Regions from separate parts of the Kitasatospora sp. NPDC059327 genome, predicted to be linked through region 1. Evidence: riboswitches for the same ligand, from Rfam matches in the RefSeq annotation. Region 1 holds a riboswitch; each other region holds the start of a gene.

Region 1 (5,565 bases):
CCGAGAACCTGCCGATGATCGCCACCGCGACCCGGCTCGGCTTCACCCTCGAAGGCACCCTGCGCCGCTCCGCCTGGGCGTACGGCGCCCACCGCGACGAGGTCGTGCTCGGCCTCCTCGCCGAGGAGTGGACCGCCCCGGGCGACGTGTTCTCCGGACCGGCCCGGCCGGGCCGCTGAACCCCGGCGGCGCGGGCCGGCGCCCGGATGCGGTCCGGGGGCTTTGCTGCGAGGGTGCCACCGTGAGCCGCGCCCGACCGGGCGGGTGGCGCCCGGCAGCACGCTGGAGGAGTCGCGGATGGACCTGCACCTGTCGGGCAAGGCGGCCGTGGTCACCGGCGCGGGCAAGGGCATCGGCCTCGCCGTCACCCGGGCCCTCGCCGCCGAGGGCGTCGGCGTGCTGGCCGCGTCCCGCACCCTGACCGAGGACCTCGCCGGGCTGAGCCGAACGGCCGACGTCCTGCCCCTGCGGGTGGACCTCACCGCCGCGGACGGCCCGGCCCGGGCGGTCGACGCGGCGGTCACCCACTTCGGCGGGCTCGACCTGCTCGTCAACAACGTCGGCGCCGTCCGCCCGCGCCCGGACGGCTTCCTGTCCGTCACCGACGCCGACTGGGAGCAGGCACTGACGGTCAACTTCCTGACCGCCGTCCGCACCACCCGGGCCGCGCTGCCGCATCTCCTCGCACGGGGCAGCGCCGCCGTCGTGACCGTCAGCTCGGTCAACGCCTCGCTGCCCGACCCGGCGGTCATCGACTACGGCGCCGCGAAGGCGGCGCTGGCCAACTTCTGCAAGTCCCTCTCCAAGGAGGTCGCCGGGCGCGGCGTCCGGGTGAACACCATCAGCCCCGGTCCGGTCTCGACCGCCCTGTGGCTCGGCGTCGACGGCGTCGCCGCGACCGTCGCGCAGGCCGGCGGCGGCAGCGCCGACGAGGTCGTCCGGCAGGCCGCCGCCGAGTCGGCCACCGGCCGCTTCACCCGGCCGGAGGAGGTCGCCGACCTGGTCCTGCTGCTCGCCGGGGACCGGGCCGGCAATGTCACCGGCGCCGACTTCCGGATCGACGGCGGGCTGGTCACCACCCTCTGAACCCGCCGCGCCGCGACTCCCCCGCCCGGGGCCGGGTGGCGGCGGACGGGCCGGGACGAACGGCGGCCGTCCGTCCCGGCCCGCCGGTCAGCCCGCCAGCTCGGCGCGGACCACCCGGGCCGCCTCGACCAGGTGCTCCAGCGAGGCCCTGGTCTCCGGCCAACCGCGGGTCTTCAGACCGCAGTCGGGGTTGACCCAGAGCCGCTCCGCCGGAATCGCGGCCAGTCCGGCCCGGAGCAGCGAGGCCGCCTCCCCGGCGCTCGGCACCCGGGGCGAGTGGATGTCGTAGACACCCGGGCCGACCTCGCGCGGATAGCCGGCCTCGGCCAGCTCGTGGGCGACCTCCATGTGCGAACGGGCCGCCTCCAGCGAGATCACGTCGGCGTCGAGCTCGTCGATCGCGGTCATGATCGCGCCGAACTCGGCGTAGCACATGTGGGTGTGGATCTGGGTGTCGGCGCGGACCCCGGAGGTCGAGAGCCGGAACGACTCGGTGGCCCAGGCCAGGTAGCCGGGGCGGTCGGCCGCCCGCAGCGGCAGGGTCTCGCGCAGCGCCGGCTCGTCGACCTGGATGACGGCCGCGCCGGCCGCCTCCAGGTCGGTCACCTCGTCGCGCAGGGCGAGCGCGACCTGCCGGGCGGTGTCGCCCACCGGCTGGTCGTCCCGGACGAAGGACCAGGCGAGCATGGTCACCGGGCCGGTGAGCATGCCCTTGACCGGACGGTCCGTCAGATCGGCGGCGTAGCGGTACCAGTCGACGGTCATCGGGTGCGGGCGGGAGATGTCGCCGGCCAGCACCGGCGGGCGGACGTAGCGGGTGCCGTAGGACTGCACCCAGCCGTGCCGGGTGGCCAGGTAGCCGGTCAGCTGCTCGGCGAAGTACTGGACCATGTCGTTGCGTTCCGGCTCGCCGTGGACCAGGACGTCGATGCCCGTCTTCTCCTGGTAGGCGATCACCTCACGGACCTCGGCCCGCATCCGGTCCCGGTAGGTGCCGTCGTCGATGCGGCCGGCCCGCAGATCGGCGCGGGCCGTGCGCAGTTCGGTGGTCTGCGGGAAGGAGCCGATGGTGGTGGTCGGCAGCAGCGGCAGGTTCAGCCTGGTCCGCTGCGCCTCGGCGCGCTCGGGGTAGGCCTGGGCGCGGCGGGCGGCCGCGGGGGTGGTGGCGGCGACGCGGGCCCGGACGGCCGGGTCGTGGGTCAGCGCGGAGGCGGCGCGGGAGGCCAGGTCGGCACGGTTGGCGGCCAGTTGGGCCGCGATGGTGTCAGTGCCGTGGGCCAGGCCGCGCGCCAGGGTGGCGATCTCGGTGGTCTTCTGGCGGGCGAAGGCCAGCCAGCGGGCGACCTGCGGGTCGAGGTCCCGCTCGGCGTCGGCGTCGAGCGGGACGTGCAGCAGGGAGCAGGACGGCGCGACGTCGACCCGGTCGGCCAGCCCGAGCAGGGTGCCGAGGGTGGCGAGGGACTTCTCCAGGTTGTTGATCCAGATGTTGCGGCCGTCCACCACGCCCGCGACCAGGCGCTTGCCGGGCAGGCCGCCGACGGCGGCGAGGTCGTCGAGGTTGGCGGCGCCCGGACCGGTGAAGTCCAGGCCGATGCCCTCGATCGGGGCCTTGGCCAGGACGGGGAGGGCCTCGCCGAGACGGTCGAAGTAGCTGGCGACCAGCAGCCGGGGGCGGTCGGTGAGCCCGCCGAGTTCGCGGTAGACCCGGGTGGCGGCGTTCAGCTCGGCCGGAGTGCGGTCCTGGACCAGGGCCGGTTCGTCGAGCTGGACCCACTCGGCGCCCGCGGCGCGCAGGTCGGCGAGGAGTTCGGCGTAGACGGGCAGCAGCCGGTCCAGCAGGGTGATCGGCCGGAAGTCCGCGGCCACGCCGGGGGCGGGCTTGGCGAGCAGCAGGTACGTCAGCGGGCCGACCAGCACCGGCCGGGCGCGGTGACCGGCCTCCAGGGCCTCACGCAGTTCGGCGACCGGCTTCGCGGAGTTCGCCACGAAGACCGTGTCCGGGCCCAACTCGGGTACCAAGTAGTGGTAGTTGGTGTCGAACCACTTGGTCATCTCCAGCGGTGCGACCTCCTGCGTGCCACGGGCCATGGCGAAGTAGCCGTCCAGCGGGTCGGCCGCGACGGCGGCGCGGTGGCGGGCCGGGATCGCGCCGACCGCGACCGTGGTGTCCAGGACGTGGTCGTAGAGCGAGAAGTCGCCGGTGGGGACTTCGGTGACGCCCGCCTCGGTCAGCCGGCGCCAGTTGTCCCGGCGCAGTCCGGCGGCGACGGCGTGCAGGGCGGCGGCGGTGACGCGGCCGGCCCAGTACCCCTCGACGGCCTTCTTCAGCTCCCGGTCGGCACCCTGCCGCGGGTAGCCGTACACGGTGGCCTGCGGGGCGGTGGAACTCGATGACACGGAACTCTCCTTCGCGAGTCGCGCTGCGATCCCGGGAGAGCGCGACGGCGTGGAGGTACGACAGTGGGGGCACGGCACCAGGATGGGCCCGCCCGCTCCGCCGACCCGCCCTCGAGGTCACCGAGATCACCGCGTGCGGGGTGCACGCGGGCAGTGGCAGGTCTTCGGACTCGCGGGCACGTCCATCTGGCGAACCAGGCGGACCCCTACTGGCCGTCGCTTCCCGGGCCCCGCTGGGACCCAGTGCATGTGACGGCGGTCGTTCCCACTCACCGCTGCGGGGCAGTCCCGGATTTCCACCGGGTTCCCTCTTGCGACGCCGTGGCTGGAGGACACGGCGAACCGACTGCACCGCCCACCCTAGGCCCATCGACGGCGTCGCGTCGGCGATTGTCCGGATCGCGGATGGTGGCGTGGGCAGGTGAGGCGCCCCGTCACCCCCGCGGCCCCGCTCCCCCGGACCGCCCCGCTCCCCCCGGCTGTGCGGCGCCGCCCGGGCGAACCGCCGCTCCGACCCGGACGGGATAGGGCACGAAGGTGCTGGTGTGCTCGTCCACCGCCAGGGGCAGGCCGACCGCGGGCGCGGCCCGCTGCGGGCAGGCGGGGCGCTCACACGCCTTGCAGCCGAGGCCGATCGGGGTCGCGGCCGCCTCGTCCGCGAGGTCGAGCCCGGCGGAGTAGACGAGCCTGGACGCGTGCCGGAGCTCGCAGCCGAGGCCGACGGCGAAGGTCTTGCCCGGCCGCCCCCAGCCGCCCGGTGAGCGGGACACCGCCCGGGCGGTCCACAGGTAGCGCCGGCCGTCGGGCATCGCGGCGACCTGGACGTGCACCCGGCCGGGGGCGGCGAAGGCCTCGTAGACGTTCCACAGCGGGCAGGTGCCGCCGGTGCGGGAGAAGTGGAAGTCCGTGGCGGACTGGCGCTTGGAGACGTTGCCGGCCCGGTCGACCCGGACGAAGGAGAACGGCACCCCGCGCAGCCGGGGCCGCTGGAGCGTGCTGAGGCGGTGGCAGACGGTCTCGTACCCCAGCCCGAAGTGGTCGGCGAGGTGCTCGATGTCGTAGCGCGCCGCCTCCGCCTCGGCGTGGAAGACCCGGTAGGGCAGGACCAGGGCGGCGGCGAAGTAGTTGGCCAGCCCGATCCGGGTCAGGGACCAGGCGGTCGACCCGGGCGCGCTGTCCTCGGCGGCGAGTTCACCGAGCAGCGCGTCGTGTTCCAGGTAGGCCAGCTGGGTCGCCATCCGGAACGCCTGCTGGCCCGGGCGCAGCCGGTCGGACAGCCGCAGCACCCGGCTGTCCGGGTCGTACGCGTGCAGGTGCTCGCCCCCGACGACCGGCCGGACCTGGTGCCCGGCCGCGAGCCGCTCGGCCAGGGCCTCCCGGACCCCGCCCCGCCGCAGGCCGATCTCGGCGGCCAACTCCTCGGCGGCGAGGTCGAGTTCATGGAGGTAGTTGCGGCGACGGTAGAAGAACTCGCGGACCAGCTCGTGCGGTGTGCGGGCGGTGTCGGCGGCCGGGCCGCGGTCCCCGGTGAGGACGGCGAGCTGCTCGGCGGCCGCCCGGCGGCCGCGGCCGAGGTCTGCCAGCACCCGGGCCACGGCGGGCAGTCGGGTGGCGAGGTCGTCCAGGTCGCCCGGGGTGAGGCGGCCGGCGAGGAGCTCCTCGCCGAGCGAGTCGCGCAACTCGGCGGTGAGCCGGGCGGTGTCCGGCGGCGCGAAGTACCCGGCGTCGACGCCGAAGGCCTCGGTGAGGCGCAGCAGCACCGGGACGGTGAGCGGGCGGGCGTCGTGCTCCAGTTGGTTGAGGTAGCTGGGGGACAGGTCGAGCAGCCGGGCGAGCGCCGCCTGGCTGAGTCCGCGGTCCTCGCGCAGCCGGCGCAGCCGTGCGCCGGCGAAGGTCTTTCCCATCCGGCCCTCTCTCCCTGCCGTCGATCCGTCCGAGCCGGCCGTCGGCGCTCCCCGTGCTGTCGACGCGTCCGCCTGCCTGCCGTCCGCCTGCCTGCCGTCGACCCGTCCGGTGCCCGGCAGCATAGCCGGGCGTCCGCCGGCGGGACCTTCGCAGACTTCGCCGATTCACAGGCCGCGC
Region 2 (5,565 bases), on a different contig from region 1:
AGACGCCCTCCAGCGCTTCCCGCTCCGGCTCCGACCAGGTCCGCGGCTCCGCGGCGAGCAGCCGGGAGGCGATCAGCCCGTGGTCGACGTGCAGCCGATCGGTGGCCAGGAGGCGGACGACGCGCGGTGTCATCCGGCGGTAGAGGGCGGGGAAGTCGTCCCAGTGGCCTTCCGATTCCGCCGCGACCGAGCGGACCAGTGCCTCCGGTAGCCGCTGCGAGGGCCCGGCGAGTGCCGCGAGGTCGGCGTCGGTGTAGCAGTAGGCGCAGCCGCCGACGGTGAAGGGTCGTTCGGAGACCGGCGCGAAAACGGTGTCCAGCGCGTCGAGAGCGCTCCGGAGCTGCTGGGAAGGGTCGGTCACGGGAACCTGCTGGGGGGGGACCTCATCCGGCCTACCGGAGAAGGGACGGACGCTACCACACGCCGTCAGTCGGTCGGTCTGTCGGTCCGCCAGGACTCGTGCCGCCGGGCCGGAATACGCTCGGGTAGTGGTGGGTCACCGCTGGACATGCGAAGTGATCTTGAACCGTCCGGCGGCATACATCCCCTGTTGGCGGCACGGTTCAGCCCCCACGCGTTCGACCCGTCCGTGAGCATCGACGACCACGCCCTCGGCCTGCTGCTGGAAGCCGCGCGGTGGGCGCCGTCGGCCGGGAACGGCCGATGCGAGGGGCGGGGACGGTGCCCCGCCTCGTCGTGGCCCTGGTCGCCGACGTGCGGGGCCCGGGAGGCCGTCAGGTCGCGGACCGCCCCCCGGGGGACCGGGTGAGGTCGGCCACCACCAGCCCGGCCGCCCGTGCCGGGTCCCCGCCGGCGCGGGAGAGCAGCTCGGCCACGTCGTAGCCGGCGTCGGCGGCCTCCCGGTGGGTCAGCCGCATCGCGTGCACGGACTCGTAGCGCGGTGAGTCGAGTGCCGCGCCGATGCCGGGGCGCAGCCGCTCCAGCTCCGTCACGACCGTCCAGGCGTCGTCCTCCAGCCGGGCCCGCCGCACCGGGTCGCAGGCCGCGACGGCCCGGTGGGTCTCGGGCGAGGCGGGGTCGCAGGCGGCCAGCGCCGGCAGGAGCGCGGGGACGCCCAGGATCTCCGCCGCGTCGAGGGTGAAGGAGTGGGACCAGCCGTCGGTTTCCAGCAGTCGCGCGATCAGCGGCACGGCGCGGGGGTCGTGCCGTCTGGCCAGCCCCCGGGCGCCCTCCTCCCGGACCTCGTCGCACGCGTCGGTGGTGCACGCCCACAGCGCGTCCCTGATGGCGGTCGTGTCCTGCTCCCGTTGGAACCCCAGCGTGAAGGCCGCCCAGTCGCGGACCTCGGGGTCCTCGTCCCGGGTGAGCCGGATCAGCGCCCGGACGTCGGGCCCGTCGGACAGTCCGCTGGTGACGAAGGTGAACTCCGAGGCGACCTGACGCCGCAGGTCGGCGTCCTCGTGTCCGGAAAGGCCGACCAGCACGGGAACGCCGCGCCGGTCCCGGGTCCGGCCCAGGGCGCAGACGAGGGAGGACAGGACGGAGGTCTCCGTCTCCACCTCGGCCGGCGCCGTCAGCGCGGTCGCCGCCGCGCTGCGCAGGGACTCGTGCGTGTCGGCCGCGCTTCCCACCAGATCGCAGCCGACCTTGCGCTCCAGGGCATCGGCCGACCCCAGCAAGCCCGACCCGCGGCGCAACGCCGGCTCCCCGTTCTCCTCCTGCGCCGCCTCCCGGACCAGCGCCCAGTAGGCGTGCCCGTCGTGGTCCGCCTCCGAGACCCGCGCCAACCGTGCCGCGGCCACCAAGCGTTCCGCCGGCCCCACCGTGTCGTCCATGCGCGCATTCTGGCCCGACGGCCCGGTGCCGGGCACCCGATTTCCACGCCGGCCCCGCGCCGATGTCCTCGACCTCCCGCGGCTTCCGGCCGTCTCCTCGGCGGTGTCCAGCCCCTGCGTGAAGCCGACGATCTCTCCATCCGATACGACAGTCCGACCGGGAGATGTCGGGTCAGCAGTAGGTTTCGATGAAGAGGAGCACCCGGCCGTCGTCGGCGGTGAACTCGTACGCCTCATGGATCGGCAGGTCGGTGGCGTCGAGGCGGGCCCGCGCCGCCAGCCACGCGGCGGGGCGCTCGGCGTCCGCCAGAAAGCGGGGGAGCCACCGCTCGGCCCGGTCGTCGTAGTACTCGCCCATCGACATCACGTCGGCGCAGACGGCCAGCCGCTTGGCCCGGCGGGGGTGCAGCGGCCCACGGGCGAGCCGCCAGTGGCAGCCCTCGCCGTCGGCGAAACCACGGGCCGCCACGGGACGCAGGGTGTACGAGCCGGCGCGCTCGTCCGCCGACGGAGGTTCCATGGCGGCCACCACCTCGGCGAGGGTCGTGGCACGCTGACGCTTCTTCGACACCCGGACAGGATGCCAGGGCCGACCGTGTGTCGGACAGTTCGTGTGTCGGGACAGTTCGTGCGAGTCCGTGAGCCGGGAGGCCGGCGGGGGCCCGGTCGATGGCTCCGACCGGCCTCGCGGTCCGGTGGGGTGATCGTGGTCGCGGGTGCCGGTACCGGTCCCCGGGGCGACGACCTGCCGGGCGGGGGAGGGGAGTCCGGCAGGCCGGGGGCACGGCGTCGGCGAACCACCGGGTGGTCATGATGATGTGACGCACGATCCCTTGACCCGGTCTTTTCCGCTTCGCGATGATGAGCCGTCACATGGTGACTCCGTCAACGGGGGAAGTCCGGTCCGAATCCGGCGCTGACCCGCAACGGTAGGTCGCCGACGTCACGTCGGCGGCGAGCCCGAGTACCCGTCGGCGGAGATGTGGCGTCCACTCCTCCCGTCGTGGTCTGCGGGCCGGAGCTCCGAAGGCTGCCCCGGCACCCGCCGCGCGCCTTCCGGGCCCCTGCGTCCAGGCCCGGAAAGGCACCCATGCCCCCGCTCCGCCGCACCCTCGGTCTGCTCGCGATACCCGCCCTCGCCCTCGCCACCGCACTCCCGGCCTCGGCGGCCGCCCACGCCGCGCCCGCGGCCGCGCCCGCCGCGACGACATCCGCGACGTCGTCCGCGACGCTCCGGCCGGACGCCGCGGCGGCCGGCTGGCTGGCCCGCCAACTCGTCGACGGGGACCACTTCGAGTCCGTCTTCAACGGCACCGCCTACCCCGACCAGGGCCTGACCGTCGACGCCGTACTGGCCTTCGCGGCCTCGCACAGCTCCGACCAGGCGGCAGCCAGGGCCACCGCCTGGCTGGCGAAGCCCGAGATCATCGGCGGCTACCTCGGCGACGGCACCACCGAGGCCTACGCGGGCGCGACGGCCAAGCTGCTGCTCGCCGTCGAGGTGCGCGGCGGGAACCCGGCCGGGTTCGGCGGCGTCGACCTGCCGGCCCGGCTGCGCTCGCTCCAGACCGCCGAGGGCCGCTTCTCGGACCGCTCGCAGTGGGGCGACTACAGCAACGCCTTCGGCCAGTCGCTGGCCCTGATCGCGTTGCACCGCACGCCCGGTGACGCCCCGGCGGCGGCCGTGGACTTCCTCGCGAACAGCCAGTGCGCGGACGGCGGCTTCCCCGTCTCCTTCGGCGCGGCCACCTGCACCGGTGACCCGGACGCCACCGCGCTCGCCGTCCAGGCCCTCGCCGCCACCGGCCGCGCCGCCAAGGCGGCCTCCGGCCTCGCCTGGCTGGCCTCCCGTCAGAACGCCGACGGCGGCTTCGCGGCCTCCGGGGCGACCGCCTCCAACGCCAACACCACCGGCCTGGCCACCCAGGCGCTGCTCTCCGCAGGGCGCTTCGGCGCCGGCCTCAAGGGCTGGAGCCGCTTGGTGAAGTTCCAGCAGGGCTGCGCCACGGACCCGGCGGTGCGCGGCGCGGTCGCCTACGACGCGTCCGGGTTCAACCCGGGCAACGGCGCCCGGGCCACCGCGCAGGCCGTCCTCGGCCTCGCCGGCACCCCGCTGGCCACCCTGTCCGCCGCGGGTGCGCGTCCCGGCGCCCCCACCCTCGCCTGCCCGGCACCGGCCGCCGGCTGAGGCCGCGAGCGCCGGCGCGGCGGACGCCGGCGCGGCGGACCCCTGATCCCGAGAACCCCAGAACCCGCGAACCCCTGATCCCGCGAACCCCTGATCCCGCGAGGAGAGTTCCGATGACCGACACCCTCACCCCGGCCCGCCCGGTCCGTCCCGTCCGCCGCACGCTCGGGTCGATCGCCGGGGCCGTGGCCCTCACGGCCGGCCTGCTCGGCATCTCCGCCGTCCAGGCCCCGCAGGCCCGGGCCGCCGCCTGCTCCGGCACCACCGGCGTCACCGTCGTGGTGGACTTCACGGCGGTCGGCGGCGGCGTCCAGACCGGCTGCGCGCTCGGTGACCCGGCCAGCGGCCTGGCCGCGTTGACCGGCGCCGGCTTCTCGTACGCCTTCCACCCGCGCTTCCCGGGTTTCGTCTGCACGATCAACGCCCTGCCGACCACCTGCACCAACCCGACCGGCAGCGCCTACTGGTCGTACTGGCACGCCCAGCACGGCGGCGCCTGGTCGTACAGCGGCCTGGGCGCGGGCAGTTACAACCCGGCGCCCGGCGAGGTCGAGGGCTGGGCCTTCGGCGCCGGCGCGCAGCCGGGCATCACCGCGCCCTGAGATCCGGCACGACGCCGCCCGGACCCACAGCCGAACGCCGGTGCCCCGGCCCCTCCCCTCGGAGGAGCCGGGGCACCGGCGGCACGGCTTCAGGCGTCCCGGGAGGCCCGGCGCCGGCGGGCGAGCCGGTCGGCCAGCAGGACCGTGGTGACCGCCGCGGCCGTGAACAGCAGGGTGTTCACCACCGTGCCGGCGGTGGTGAGCCATGCCGGTTCGTCGCCGCCCGGCAGCCGGGTCGCGGTGAACAGCCCGCCGATGCCGGTCAGCAGGCCCCGTGCGAGGTAGACGGCGGCCAGTGCGGCGAACCCGACGGGCAGGGTGAGGAGGAGCGCCGCGAGGTAGTACCGCCCGTTCTCCGTCAACCCGCCCAGGGCGGCCAGCACGCCGACCGAGGCCACGTAGCCGCCCGCCACCCATCTGGTCACGCTCATCGGTACCCGTTCCCCCTGTCCGGTGGCCCGGGCGGCGGATCCGCCGGGCCGTCGTGGTTCCCGCCCGCCGGGAGGGGGCCGACCGCGGATCGTCCCCCTCCCGGCGGCGTGCGGTCAACTGCCGTAGCGCAGCGACACGGTGTCGCCGAGATGGACGGTGGTGGCCCGGGTGGCGGCGCTCGCGGCGGCGCCGTCCAGGCCGACCTTCCAGGTGGAGGAACCGCTGTTGGCCGTGCCGTTGACCGCCGTGACGGTGCCGCCGCCGGTGGACGGCGTGACGGAGGTGACGCAGCCGCCCGGGGTGGCGCCGGCCGCCGCGTCCAGGACCTCGCCGAGGGTGGTGGCCGTGCCGGTCGGGGTGAGGGTGACGGCGCAGACCTTGAGCGCCCCGGTGCCGTCGTCGACGACCAGGGCGAGCCTGGCCGCGGTGCCGGCGGTGAACCCGCCGGTCGCCGCCCAGGCCGGTTCCCCGGCGGTGGTCGGGGCGGGCGGGGTGGCGGTGAAGCCGGCGCCCGCGACGGCGCGCAGGCCGTCGACGGAGGCGTAGG
Region 3 (5,565 bases), on a different contig from region 1:
CGATCGCCGCCGCCCAGACCACCACGAACAGCCCGACGATGACATAGCCGACGTTGTCCAGCGAGAGGTCCGCGATCCAGCCGCTCACCGGGTCGGTGAGGTCCAGCTTCTCGTGCAGCACCCCGACCAGCTCGATGGTGCCGATGATGAAGGCCACCGCGATCGACAGCCCGGTGATGGTCAGGTTGTAGTACACCTTGCGCACCGGGTTGGAGAACGCCCACTGGTACGCGAAGTTCATGAACGTCCCGTCCAGCGTGTCGAACAGGCTCATCCCCGCCGCGAACAGCAGCGGCAGGCAGACGATCGCGTACCAGGGCAGCCCGGAGGCCGCGCCGGAGCCGGCCATCACCATCAGCGTCACCTCGGTCGCGGTGTCGAAGCCGAGGCCGAGCACCATCCCCACCGGGAACATCTGGCCGGGCCGGGTGATCGAGCGGGTCGCCCGGTTCAGCACCCGGGCCAGCAGGCCGCGCGAGTTGAGGTGCTCCTCCAGCTCCGCCTCGTCGAAGCGGCCCGCGCGCATCGACCGGAACACCCGCAGGATGCCGAACAGGGCGGCCAGGTTGAGCGCGCCGATCAGGTACAGGAAGGCACCGGAGGCCGAGGTGCCGACCACGCCCAGCCACTGGTGGGTGGGGGACTCGTCGTCCATCAGCGTGTTGGCCAGCTGGGCGCCGCCCGCCACCAGGGCGGCCATCAGGACCACCATCGAGGAGTGCCCGAGGGCGAACCAGAAGCCCACCGAGACGGGCCGCTTGCCGTCCGCCATCAGCTTGCGGGTGGTGTTGTCGATCACCGCGATGTGGTCGGCGTCGAAGGCGTGCCGCATGCCGAGGGTGTAGGCGGTGATCCCCAGGCCCACCCCGAAGACCTGCGTACCGACCGCGTAGCCCTCGGGTGCCACCAGGAAGAAGAGCGTCCCGAACGCCACCACGTGCATGGCCAGGATCACCCCCATCAACCCGGCCGTACGGATGGTGTCCTCGCGCTTCCAGCGGAAGGTGGGCAAGGCGGACGGCGCCGCGGGGGCGGCGGTTTCGGGCAGGGTCATCGTGGGATCACGCTCCAGCACCTCGTGGAAAGTCGTTCGTGAGATGCCGTGGCCGGTCTCCTGGCTTACGGGGCTCCCGTGCCCGCCTTCCCGGGCGCGCGAGGCACCCAGTGGCGTCGTGGGCACGGACGACTCCCCCGATCACAGTGGCGAGGGCCGCTCCGGACTCCGGACTCCTGAGAGTCCGTCACCGGTCTTCCCGAGCACCACGGCGGGCAACACCGTAGGGTCCCCCGCCACACCCTTGCAAGGCTGCGCACCTGCGCAGGTGTCCGGAATCACAGCCCCGGGGCTGCGAGAATGTCCGCATGCATCTCGTACCGGCCGACCGCGCGGGCCACCGCACCATCGACGGACACCGGGTCTGCGAGGCCATCGCCGCGATCGGCGACACCGGGCACGTCCGGTCCTGGGCCGAGCGGTTCTCGCTGCTCGCCGACCCCGGTCGGCTCGCCCTGCTGCTCGCCCTGCACCGGGCCGGCCCGCTCGCCGTCACCGACCTGGCGGTCGCCACCGGTATGCGCGACCCGGCCGTCTCGCAGGCACTGCGGCTGCTGCGCACGGCGGGCGTGGTCACCGGCGACAAGGACGGGCGGGTGGTGCGCTACCGGCTGCTGGACGAGACTATGCGCCCCCTGCTGGACGCGTGCGCCGCCGCCGAGCACCACGAACCGGCCGACGCGCCCGAGCACCACCGGCCCACCGCCCCGGCCGGGCCCCACCGGCCCACCGCCGCGGCCGGCTGACCCACCGTCCGGCCACCGCCCCGGCACGCACCCGGATGAGTACGATCATCGCGTGCTGATCCGCCGCAGGCCCCGGGGCCGGGCCTGGCCCGACGACGACCGCTGGAACACCCGGCCGGTCGAGGCACGCGTCCTCGCGGTCGTCCGCACCCTCACCTCCGCCACCCGCGTCCTCGACGTGCTCACCCTGCTCCGCGACCGCGACGGCATCCGCTTCTACCTCACCGTCAACCCCGGCTCGGCCTTCACCGCCGGACTGGACGCGTTCCTGCGCGACCTGCCCGGGTTCACCCTCCTGGACTGGCGGGAGGCCACCCGGCACCGCTTCGACCTGGCGGTCGCCTGCGCCGTCCACTCCTCGATGGGCCGGCTGGACGCCCCGCTGATCGTCCTGCCGCACGGCGCCGGCTACAACCGCCTGGTGTCCCAGTCCACCGGGGACACCGTCACCGCAGCCGGCCTCTCCCGCCGCGAACTGACCCACCGCGGGAAAGCGTTCGTCGACGTCCTGGGCCTCTCCCACGAGGAACAGCTGGACCGGCTGCGGATCTCCTGCCCGCAGGCCCTGCCGCACGCGCGGGTGGTCGGTGACCCGTGCTTCGACCGGATGCTGAACAGCCTCGACGCCCGGGACGGCTACCGGGCCGCGCTCGGCGCCGTGGACGGCCGCCGGCTGGTCGTGGTCAACTCCACCTGGAGCGAGCACTCCCTGTTCGGTCGCCACCCCCGGCTGCCGCTGCGGCTGGTCGACCGGCTGCCCGCCGACGAGTACGCGGTCGCCGTCGTCCTGCACCCCAACATCTGGGCCCGGCACGACCCGAGGGCCCTGCTCGCCGCCGCCGAACAGTCCGGGCTCCGGCTCGTCCCGCCGCACCGGGGTTGGCAGGCCGCGCTGGTCGCCGCCGACTGCCTGATCGGCGACCACGGCTCGGTCTCCTTCTACGGCGCCGCGCTGGAACGCCACACCCTGCTGGCCGCCACCGGCGCCGAGGAGCTCGACCCGCGCTCCCCCGGCTACGCCTTCGGTCAGGCCGCGCCACCGCTCGACCCCGACGGCGATCTTCTCGCCCAGCTCGAACAGGCCCTGGCCGCCCACGATCCGGCCGCCCTGCGACCGCTCACCGACCGCTCGCTCGGCGCACGCGGGCAGTCGGCCCGACTGCTGCGCCCGCTGCTCTACTCCCACCTGGCACGGCTGGACGAACCGTCCGACGAACCCCGTCTGCCGCCCTACCCCGTGCCGCGCCCGCTTCCGGGCACCCCCCGCGGCCCGTCGGCGTACGACGTCGAGGGAACGGTCTCCGGCAGCGAGGTCGCCCTGCGGCGCTACCCCGTCGGGCCGGACCACGGGCCCGCGCGCGGCATCTACGCGGTCGCCGCCGAGGAGCACCGGCTCGAACTGCGCGACGTCGCCGAGGTGCTGGCCCGCACCGAGGTCCGGGCCGAGCTGCCCGCCGAACGCTGGCTGGCCGAGGCCTTCCGCTCCCCCGGGCTCGGACTGGCGGTGGCCGCGCTCGGCAGGAGCCGCCACCTGCTGCGGCTGCCCGCCGGTCTGCTGCTGGAGGCCCGTGCCGAACGGCCGTGGGGAGCGCCGAAGCCACTGCTCGACCCGCTGCTGCTCGGCGCGGCCGTGGCCCTCTGGCTCCACCACGGCTCGGACCCGGCGACCCTGCCGCAGAGCGGGCTCACCGTCCGCACGGGCGAGCGCCGCGTCCGGGTCACGTTCACCGCCCCGCCGTGACGGCGCTCGGCGGCCCGGCTACGCCTCGCGCCCGCCGAGGACGCCGGCACGCCCGCGCAACTCCCGCAGCCGGGCCCGCGCACCCGCGGCCAGCGCCCGGTCGCCCAGCTCCTCCGCCAGGTCGCCGAGCAGCTCGCGGGCCTCGGCCTCCTTGACCAGCTCGTCCCGTGCGGCGGCCCGGTCCGCGGCCGAGCTGACCAGCCGCACGGCTTCGGCCGGCTGCCCCAGCGCCCGGAGCGCACGCCCCTGGGCGAGCGGCAGCTTCACCAGCATCGAGCCGTCCCGCGTCCGCTCGGCCAGGACGGCCGCCTCGGCCAGGACGGCCAGCGCCGCCTCCGCGCGACCCGCCGCGACCAGTGCCCGGCCCAGCTGGTAGCTCTGCACCACCACGCCGTGCGGGTCCCCCGCGTTGGCCTCCCGGGCCCGGGTGAACAGCTCCACCGCCCGCTCCGGCCGCCCGTCGGCCAGGCAGAGCAGTGCCTCGGTCTCGACCAGCACGCCGGCCAGTCGCGGGTCGTCCACCAGCGGCAGCAGCTCGGCCGCGGCGGCCAGTTGCTCGGCCGCCGCCGGGTAGCGCCCCAGCTCGTAGTGGGCCCGGGCCAGCTGGTTGCGCATCCGGATCCCGGCGTCCGGGCGGTTGTCCCACTGCGCCGACTCGACGCCCAGGAGGTGGGAGGCGATCCAGTCGCCATAGTGCTTCCGGCCGTGGTACAGCGGCCAGAGCGACTCGCAGAGCCGCCAGACCTCGCCGTGCCAGCCCTGTTCGGCGGCCGCCGTCAGGACCGCCAGCAGATCGGCCCGCTCGACCTGCAGCCAGGCCATCGCCGCGGCCGGGTCGGCGAAACCGGGCACCGACGGCTCCGGGGGCTCCTGCAGCCGCATCCGGTCACCGAGCGCCCGGTCGGCCGCCGCCGCCCGGCCCCGGTAGTGGGCCACGATCCGCCGCAGCGACTCCTCCCGCCCGGGGTCGGCCCGCGCGCGGCGCCGGGCGTGCAGCCGGACCAGGTCATGAGTGCGGTACCGCTCCGCCGGGTCCGCGCTCTCGTCCGCCACCGGGCGCAGCAGATGGGCCCGCACCAGCTCGCCGAGGGCCTCGCCGGCCCGCTCGACACCGGCCGCCTCGGCCAGCTCGGGGGTCAGGTGCCAGCCCGGGTGCAGCCCCACCAGGTGGTAGAGCCGGCGGGTGTGCGCGGGGAAGTGCGCGTACACGGCCTCGAAGGGTTCGACCACGGAGCCCTCCCGGTGCTCGATCGCGGCCAGCCGGCCGGCCTCGTCCGCCAGTTCGGTCACCACCCGCTCCACCGGCAGTCCGCTGCGGGTGATCAGCTCGGACCCGACCGCCTGGAGTGCCAGGGGCAGTCCGCCGCACAGCCGCACCAGGTCGTGGAGCTGCTCGTCGGTGCCGCGCCCCGGGCCGAGCCAGCTGCGGACCAGCTCCGAGCCGGCCTCCGGCCGCAGCGGCTCGACATCGAGCAGCGTCGCACCCACCATCGCCAGGCCCGGCAGTCGCGCCCGCCCGGTGACCACGACCAGCCCGGCCGTCGGGAGCAACGCCCGGACCTCCGAGGCGTGTTCGACGTTGTCGAGGAAGACCAGCAGCCCGCCCGCCGAGGTGACCGTCCGGAACAGCGCCGCGCGCTCGGGCAGCCGCTCGGGCACGAAGTCCCGGTGGACCCCGAGCCCCCGCAGGAACCCGCCCAGCACCTCGCCCAGGTCGACGCCGCCCTGGTGGCGCACGGTGGTGAGGTCCGCGTACAGCTGGCCGCTCGGGAAGCGGCGGGCGTGCTCCTCGGCCCACCGCGCGACGACCTCGGTCTTTCCGACGCCGCCGAGCCCGGTCAGCGCGACGACGGACGGCCGCGTCGGCCCGGTCCGCTCCAGCGCGGCCGTCAGCGCGGCGAGTTCCGCGCCCCGGTTGACGAACGCGCCGCTGGACGGCCGGATCTGGCGGGGTACCCCGGGGGGCGGCGCCGGCGCCTGGACGAAGGTGTGCGCCTGCACCACGTTGCCGTGCACCGTGCCCG
Region 4 (5,565 bases), on a different contig from region 1:
CACCACGACCAGCAGCGGGCGGCGGTGCGGGTCGCGCATCCGCTCGACCCGCAGCACCTCGTGCGCGCGCAGCAGCCCGGCCGCCAGCGGGGTCCGGCCGCCGGTGGGCAGCGACTCCAGCCGGGCCGCGCCCACCTCGACCGAGGAGGTCGGCGGCAGGGCCAGCTCGGCGGTCGCGCCGCGGAAGGTGATCATGCCGATCTTGTCGCGACGCTGGTAGGCGTCCATCAGCAGGGAGAGCACGGCGCCCTTGACGGCGGTCATCCGCTGCCGGGCCGCCATCGAGCCGGAGGCGTCCACCACGAACAGCACCAGGTTGGATTCCCGGCCCTGGCGGACCTGCTCGCGGAAGTCGTCCTTGTGCAGCACCAGCGCCCGCGAGTCCCGCCCGCGCGCCACCTGGTGCGGCGCGGCGGCCCGCAGGGTGGCGCTCAGGTGCAGCCGGGCGAGCCGCCCCTGCGGGCGGCGGGCGCGGATGGTGTGGCCGCCGTCGGTCTCGGCGGGGGAGCGGCGGCCCTGGGCGCCCTTGCCGGTGCCCTCGACCTTGAACAGCCGGGTGCGGTACGGCTCGCCGGCCGCCACCGGCGCGGACTCCGGGGTGCCGCCGCGGTTCTGCCGCGGCACCGGCTCCCCGGCGGCGGGTGCCTCCGGCTCGGGCCCGGCGGCCGCGGAGCCGTCGGGCGCGTCGGAGGGCGCGGGTGCGCCGCCGCCGTTGTCGGGGCCGCCGTCCGGGCCGCCGCCGTCCGGCCCCGGGCCGTCGTCCTCGGGCCCGCCGTCCCGGGGGTCCTCACCCTCGGGCTTCGGCTCCTCGGCGGCGCTCTCCTCGGCGGCGCTCTCCTCGGGCTCCTCCGGCCCGGCGTGCTCCTCCAGCGTCCGGTCCAGCTGCTCCTCGTCCAGGCCCGGCGCGTCGAAGGGGTTGCGCCGACGGCGGTGCGGCAGGGCCAGCTGGGCGGCCTTGCGGACGTCCTCCTCCAGCACCTCGGTCCGGCCCGCCCAGGCGGCCAGGGCGACGGCGGTGCGGGCCATCACGATGTCCGCGCGCAGCCCGTCCACCTCGAACGCGGCGCAGACGGCGGTGATCTGACGCAGCGCCACGTCCGTCAGCACGACCGAGGGCAGCAGCTCGCGCGCCGCGGTGATCCGTCCGGCGAGCGCGCGCTCGTCCTCGGCGAACCGTCCGGCGAAGCCGGCCGGGTCGGCGTCGTACGCCAGCCGGCGGCGGACCACCTCGGCGCGCTCCGTCGGCTCCCGGGTGGCGGCGATCTCCACGGTCAGGCCGAACCGGTCGAGCAGCTGCGGGCGCAGCTCGCCCTCCTCCGGGTTCATCGTGCCGACCAGCAGGAAGCGCGCGGCGTGCCGCACCGACACGCCCTCGCGCTCCACGTAGGAGCGGCCCATCGCGGCCGCGTCCAGCAGCAGGTCCACCACGTGGTCCTGGAGCAGGTTGACCTCGTCGATGTAGAGCACGCCCCGGTGGGCCCGGGCCAGCAGACCCGGCTCGTACGCCTTGACGCCCTCGGCCAGCGCGCGCTCCAGGTCCAGCGAGCCGACGATCCGGTCCTCGGAGACGCCGACCGGCAGCTCGACCAGCCGGGCGGGGCGGTGGGACTCGTCGGCGCCGTCGTGCGCGCCGTCCGGGCACTGCGGGTCCGGTGCCGCCGGGTCGCAGGCGAAGCGGCAGCCGTCGACGGCGGCGATGGACGGCAGCAGGCCGGCCAGCGCGCGCACCATGGTCGACTTGGCGGTGCCCTTCTCACCGCGCACCAGCACGCCGCCGACGGCCGGGGAGACCGCGTTGAGCAGCAGCCCGAGCCGCAGGTCGGCCATTCCGACGATCGCGGTGAAGGGGTAGCGGACGTCACTCATGATTCTCCAAGGGGGCCCCGGGCGGCAGGAACGGCAGCGAACCCGCGGCCGGCACCCCGCCCTCGATCAGCTTCCACAGCGCGTCGGTGTCCGCGTGCTCCTCGATCAGGTCGCCCAGCCGGTCCAGCCGGGCCTCGCGCGCCTCGGCGAACGACGTGTCCGGGGCGGGCACGAAGGCCCGGCCCGTCGCCTCGGCCACCTTGCGCAGCAGCGCGCGGCGGAAGTCGTCGTTCTCCAGCACGCCGTGCCAGGTCGTCCCCCAGACCGGTCCGACCCGGCAGCCGTCCAGGCTCCGGCCGTCCTCGTCGGTGACGAACGCGGTGCCGCCCTCGACGGTCACCACGCCGTGGTGGATCTCGTAGCCCGCGACCGGCTGCCCGAACGCCCGGCCGACCGGCCGGGCGAGCACCTTCTCGGCGCCGAACCGGACGTGGGCGGGCAGCAGGGCCAGGCCGTCGACGGCGCCGGCCCGGGACTCGACCTCGTCGTGGATGGCGCGCGTCAGCATCTGGTAGCCGCCGCAGACGCCGAGGACCGGCAGCCCGGCCGCGGCCCGGGCCCGCAGGGCCGGCTCCAGGCCGCGCTCGCGCAGCCAGGCCAGGTCGGCCACGGTGGCCCGGGTGCCGGGCAGGATCACCAGGTCGGCGTCGGCCAGCTCCTCGGGCCGGGTGGCCCAGCGGACCAGCACCCCGGGCTCCTGCGCCAGCGCGTCCACGTCGGTGAAGTTGGAGAGCCGGGGGAAGCGCACCACGGCCACCCGCAGCACGTCGGTGCCGAGCGGCCCGCGGCCCTCGGTGCGGTCCACCACGGTGGTCAGGTCCAGCGAGTCCTCGGCGTCCAGCCAGAGCCCGGACAGCATCGGCAGGGTGCCCAGGACCGGACGGCCGGTCAGCTCGCGGAGCATCTCCAGCCCGGGCGCCAGCAGCCGCGCGTCGCCGCGGAACTTGTTGACGAGCCAGCCCGCGACATGCCGTTGGTCCTCCTGGGACAGCAGCGCCAGCGTCCCGTACATCGCCGCGAACACGCCGCCGCGGTCGATGTCGCCGACCACCACGACGGGCAGCGCGGCGGCGGTGGCCAGGCCCATGTTGGCGATGTCCCGGTCGCGCAGATTGATCTCGGCGGGTGACCCGGCGCCCTCGCAGACCACCACGTCGTAGCGGCGGCGCAGGTCGGCCAGGCACTCCAGGGCCCGTTCCAGCAGGACGGGCTTGCGCTCGCGGTAGTCCAGCGCGCCGACCTCGGCGACCGCCCGGCCGAGCAGCACCACCTGGCTGCGGCCGTCCGCGCCGGGCTTCAGCAGCACCGGGTTCATCGCCGCCTCGGGCTCCACCCGGGCGGCCTGGGCCTGCATCGCCTGGGCGCGGCCGATCTCCGCGCCGTCGGCGGTGACGAAGGAGTTCAAGGACATGTTCTGCGCCTTGAACGGCGCCACGGCGACGCCCTGACGGGCCAGCCAGCGGCAGATGCCGGCGGTGACCACGCTCTTCCCGGCGTCCGAGGTCGTCCCGGCGACCAGCAGTGCGTTGCTCACGCGCTCCCCCTTCTCGTCCCCGCCCCGAAGGCCCGCACGACGGCGTGCCCGGCGACGGTCGTACCCAGTGCGAGCAGCCCCACCCGGCGGGAGAGCCGGCAGGCGCGCTCGATATCGTCCACCGTCACCGGCCGCAGCTCGCCGCCCAGGACCGGCCGGTGCTCCACCCGGGTGCCGTACCGCAGGGTGCCGCCGAGGCGCACCCCGACGGCGCCGGCGAAGGCCGACTCGGCCTGGCCCGCGTTGGGGCTGGGGTGGGCGGAGCCGTCCCGGCGCCAGACCCGCCAGGCCGTCCGGGGCTCGGGCGCGGCGGCGACCGCCAGCAGCGCGGTCAGCCGGGCGCCCGGCCAGCCCGCCAGGTCATCCAGCCGGGCCGAGGCCCAGCCGAACCGGGTGTGGCGGGGCGAGCGGTGGCCGACCATCGCGTCGAGGGTGTTGACCGCGCGGAACGCCAGCAGCCCGGGCGTGCCCGCGAGGGCGCCCCAGACGAGCGCGTTGACCACGGCGTCGGCGGTGTTCTCGGCGACCGACTCGACCACCGCGCGGGCGATCTGCTGCTCGTCGAGGGCGCTCGGGTCGCGTCCGCACAGGTGCGGCAGCCGCTCGCGCGCCGCCGCGAGGTCGTGCGCGGCGAGCGAGCGCCCGATCGTGCGGGCCTCGCGGGTGAGCGAGGTGCCGCCGAGCACCGTCCAGGTCGCGGCGGCGGCCAGCGCGGCCCGCCCGAGCGGCCGGCGGCCCAGGGTGCGGTCGGCGGCCACCGCGCCGGCGGCGACGGTGCCCACGCAGAGCGCGGTGAAGGCGGTGCCGACCGCGCGGTCGTCGCGCCAGATCCGCCGCTCCAGCCGGCCGGCCGCGCCGCCGAAGACGGCCACCGGGTGGCCGCGCCGCGGATCGGCGAAACGGGCGTCGGCGAGGTATCCGGCGACGGCGCCCAGCGCGAAGGCGGCGGCGCGGGTCAGCGGGCGCACGGTGGACAGCAGAGGGCTCGGAAGGTCGGGGCAGCCTGCATCGCGTGCGTGTCCTCACTCAGGGTCCGCGCCCTGGATCGACGAACCGGGGGCGAGAGTCTCCTGGCTTCCGGGGTCGAACGCACCCCCGGGCCTCCGGCCGCCGCTGACGGCTCGCCGTGATGGACCCCTCCGGCGCCGCGTCGGGCGAGGAGGGACTCCGAGTGTGCTCCCCGGTGACAGTGGCGGGACCGCGCCGGACTCGCACCGGCTTCCTCTGCATGCCTCCGTTTGGCTGAAGGATCCCATCACGCGGCCGAACCGTGCGTCAACCAAGGTCACGGAGGGGTTGGTCACAGCGCCCGGGGGTTTCCCGGCCCCGTCGCTACCTCTGATCACCACCCCCCGCAGGGGCATGACAGCCTGTGTGATCGTCCAGTCGCCTGGAGAACCCTCCAGGCCCGCTTCGTGTGTTCGGCGGCTGGGGGGCGGCCGGACCACCCCCTACCGTCGGGTCCCATGCGACGCAGACAGCCACCCGCCGTGCCTCCGGTGCCCTTCTCGCCCGCGGCCGCCCGCGCGCACCGCGCCGGACTCGGCCTGACCCCCGACCAGGTGGTCGAGGGCATGGCCGCGCACGGTGTCCGGCTGCTGCCCACCCACCTGCTCGGCTGGGAGAGCGGCGCGCTGCGCCCCACCGAGGAGGAGTTCATCGCGCTGGCCCGGGCGCTCTGGTGCCCGCCGGCCCAGCTGATGGGCGTCCGCCCGGCCCGGCTGCGGGACTTCCGGGTCGCCCGGGAGCTCAACCAGGAGAGCGCGGCCCGCCGGATCGGCATCGCCCTGCGGCAGTACCAGCAGGCCGAGGCGACCGGGCGGTGGGACGGCGAGCAGGAGCAGACGTACGCGCTGGCCCAGGTGCTCGGCCTGACGCTGCGCGAGCTGGTCGCGGTGACGGGCCGGGCGGACGAGCTGGACCGGCGGCTGCGGCAGTGCGTGGACAGCCGCTGGCAGGCGCACGTGCGGCCGATCGGCCGGATCGTGCCGGTACACGAGGACGACCTCGCCACCGTGCTGACGGCGCTGCAGAAGGAGTACCAGGTCACCTCCCACTGGGGCGCCGGCAGCTGGGGCTCCCCGGCCCCGGCGGCGGGCCCCGAGGCGGCGCAGGCGGCCCGGCCGCCGGGCGAGCGGTTCTGGGAGCTGCTGGGGCGGCTGGAG

Evidence for each region. Region 1 has a riboswitch for cobalamin ahead of metE (5-methyltetrahydropteroyltriglutamate--homocysteine S-methyltransferase). Riboswitches for the same ligand answer to the same signal wherever they lie in the genome.
Region 2: another riboswitch for cobalamin. It lies ahead of ACFXHB_RS07325 (prenyltransferase/squalene oxidase repeat-containing protein); the one in region 1 lies ahead of metE (5-methyltetrahydropteroyltriglutamate--homocysteine S-methyltransferase).
Region 3: another riboswitch for cobalamin. It lies ahead of ACFXHB_RS43820 (HoxN/HupN/NixA family nickel/cobalt transporter); the one in region 1 lies ahead of metE (5-methyltetrahydropteroyltriglutamate--homocysteine S-methyltransferase).
Region 4: another riboswitch for cobalamin. It lies ahead of ACFXHB_RS14010 (cobalamin biosynthesis protein); the one in region 1 lies ahead of metE (5-methyltetrahydropteroyltriglutamate--homocysteine S-methyltransferase).

Annotation. Positions count from the first base shown of each region.
Region 1 covers NZ_JBHYYB010000009.1:123,649-129,213, forward strand. The annotation lists gene ACFXHB_RS08920 (GNAT family N-acetyltransferase) at 1-179, shown strand, start outside; gene ACFXHB_RS08925 (SDR family oxidoreductase) at 298-1,086, shown strand; gene metE (5-methyltetrahydropteroyltriglutamate--homocysteine S-methyltransferase) at 1,174-3,483, opposite strand; cobalamin riboswitch at 3,642-3,796, opposite strand; gene ACFXHB_RS08935 (short-chain fatty acyl-CoA regulator family protein) at 3,918-5,387, opposite strand.
Region 2 covers NZ_JBHYYB010000007.1:145,926-151,490, forward strand. The annotation lists gene ACFXHB_RS07310 (hypothetical protein) at 1-361, opposite strand, end outside; gene ACFXHB_RS07315 (HEAT repeat domain-containing protein) at 735-1,796, opposite strand; gene ACFXHB_RS07320 (hypothetical protein) at 1,969-2,367, opposite strand; cobalamin riboswitch at 2,639-2,787, shown strand; gene ACFXHB_RS07325 (prenyltransferase/squalene oxidase repeat-containing protein) at 2,887-3,984, shown strand; gene ACFXHB_RS07330 (flagellar hook-length control protein FliK) at 4,098-4,586, shown strand; gene ACFXHB_RS07335 (hypothetical protein) at 4,676-5,017, opposite strand; gene ACFXHB_RS07340 (hypothetical protein) at 5,132-5,565, opposite strand, start outside.
Region 3 covers NZ_JBHYYB010000191.1:2,223-7,787, reverse strand. The annotation lists gene ACFXHB_RS43820 (HoxN/HupN/NixA family nickel/cobalt transporter) at 1-1,054, opposite strand, end outside; cobalamin riboswitch at 1,087-1,280, opposite strand; partial or broken gene ACFXHB_RS43815 (ArsR/SmtB family transcription factor) at 1,363-1,704, shown strand; gene ACFXHB_RS43810 (hypothetical protein) at 1,853-3,541, shown strand; gene ACFXHB_RS43805 (AAA family ATPase) at 3,560-5,565, opposite strand, start outside.
Region 4 covers NZ_JBHYYB010000018.1:80,604-86,168, reverse strand. The annotation lists gene ACFXHB_RS14020 (putative cobaltochelatase) at 1-1,866, opposite strand, end outside; gene ACFXHB_RS14015 (cobyric acid synthase) at 1,859-3,400, opposite strand; gene ACFXHB_RS14010 (cobalamin biosynthesis protein) at 3,397-4,368, opposite strand; cobalamin riboswitch at 4,464-4,626, opposite strand; gene ACFXHB_RS14005 (XRE family transcriptional regulator) at 4,867-5,565, shown strand, end outside.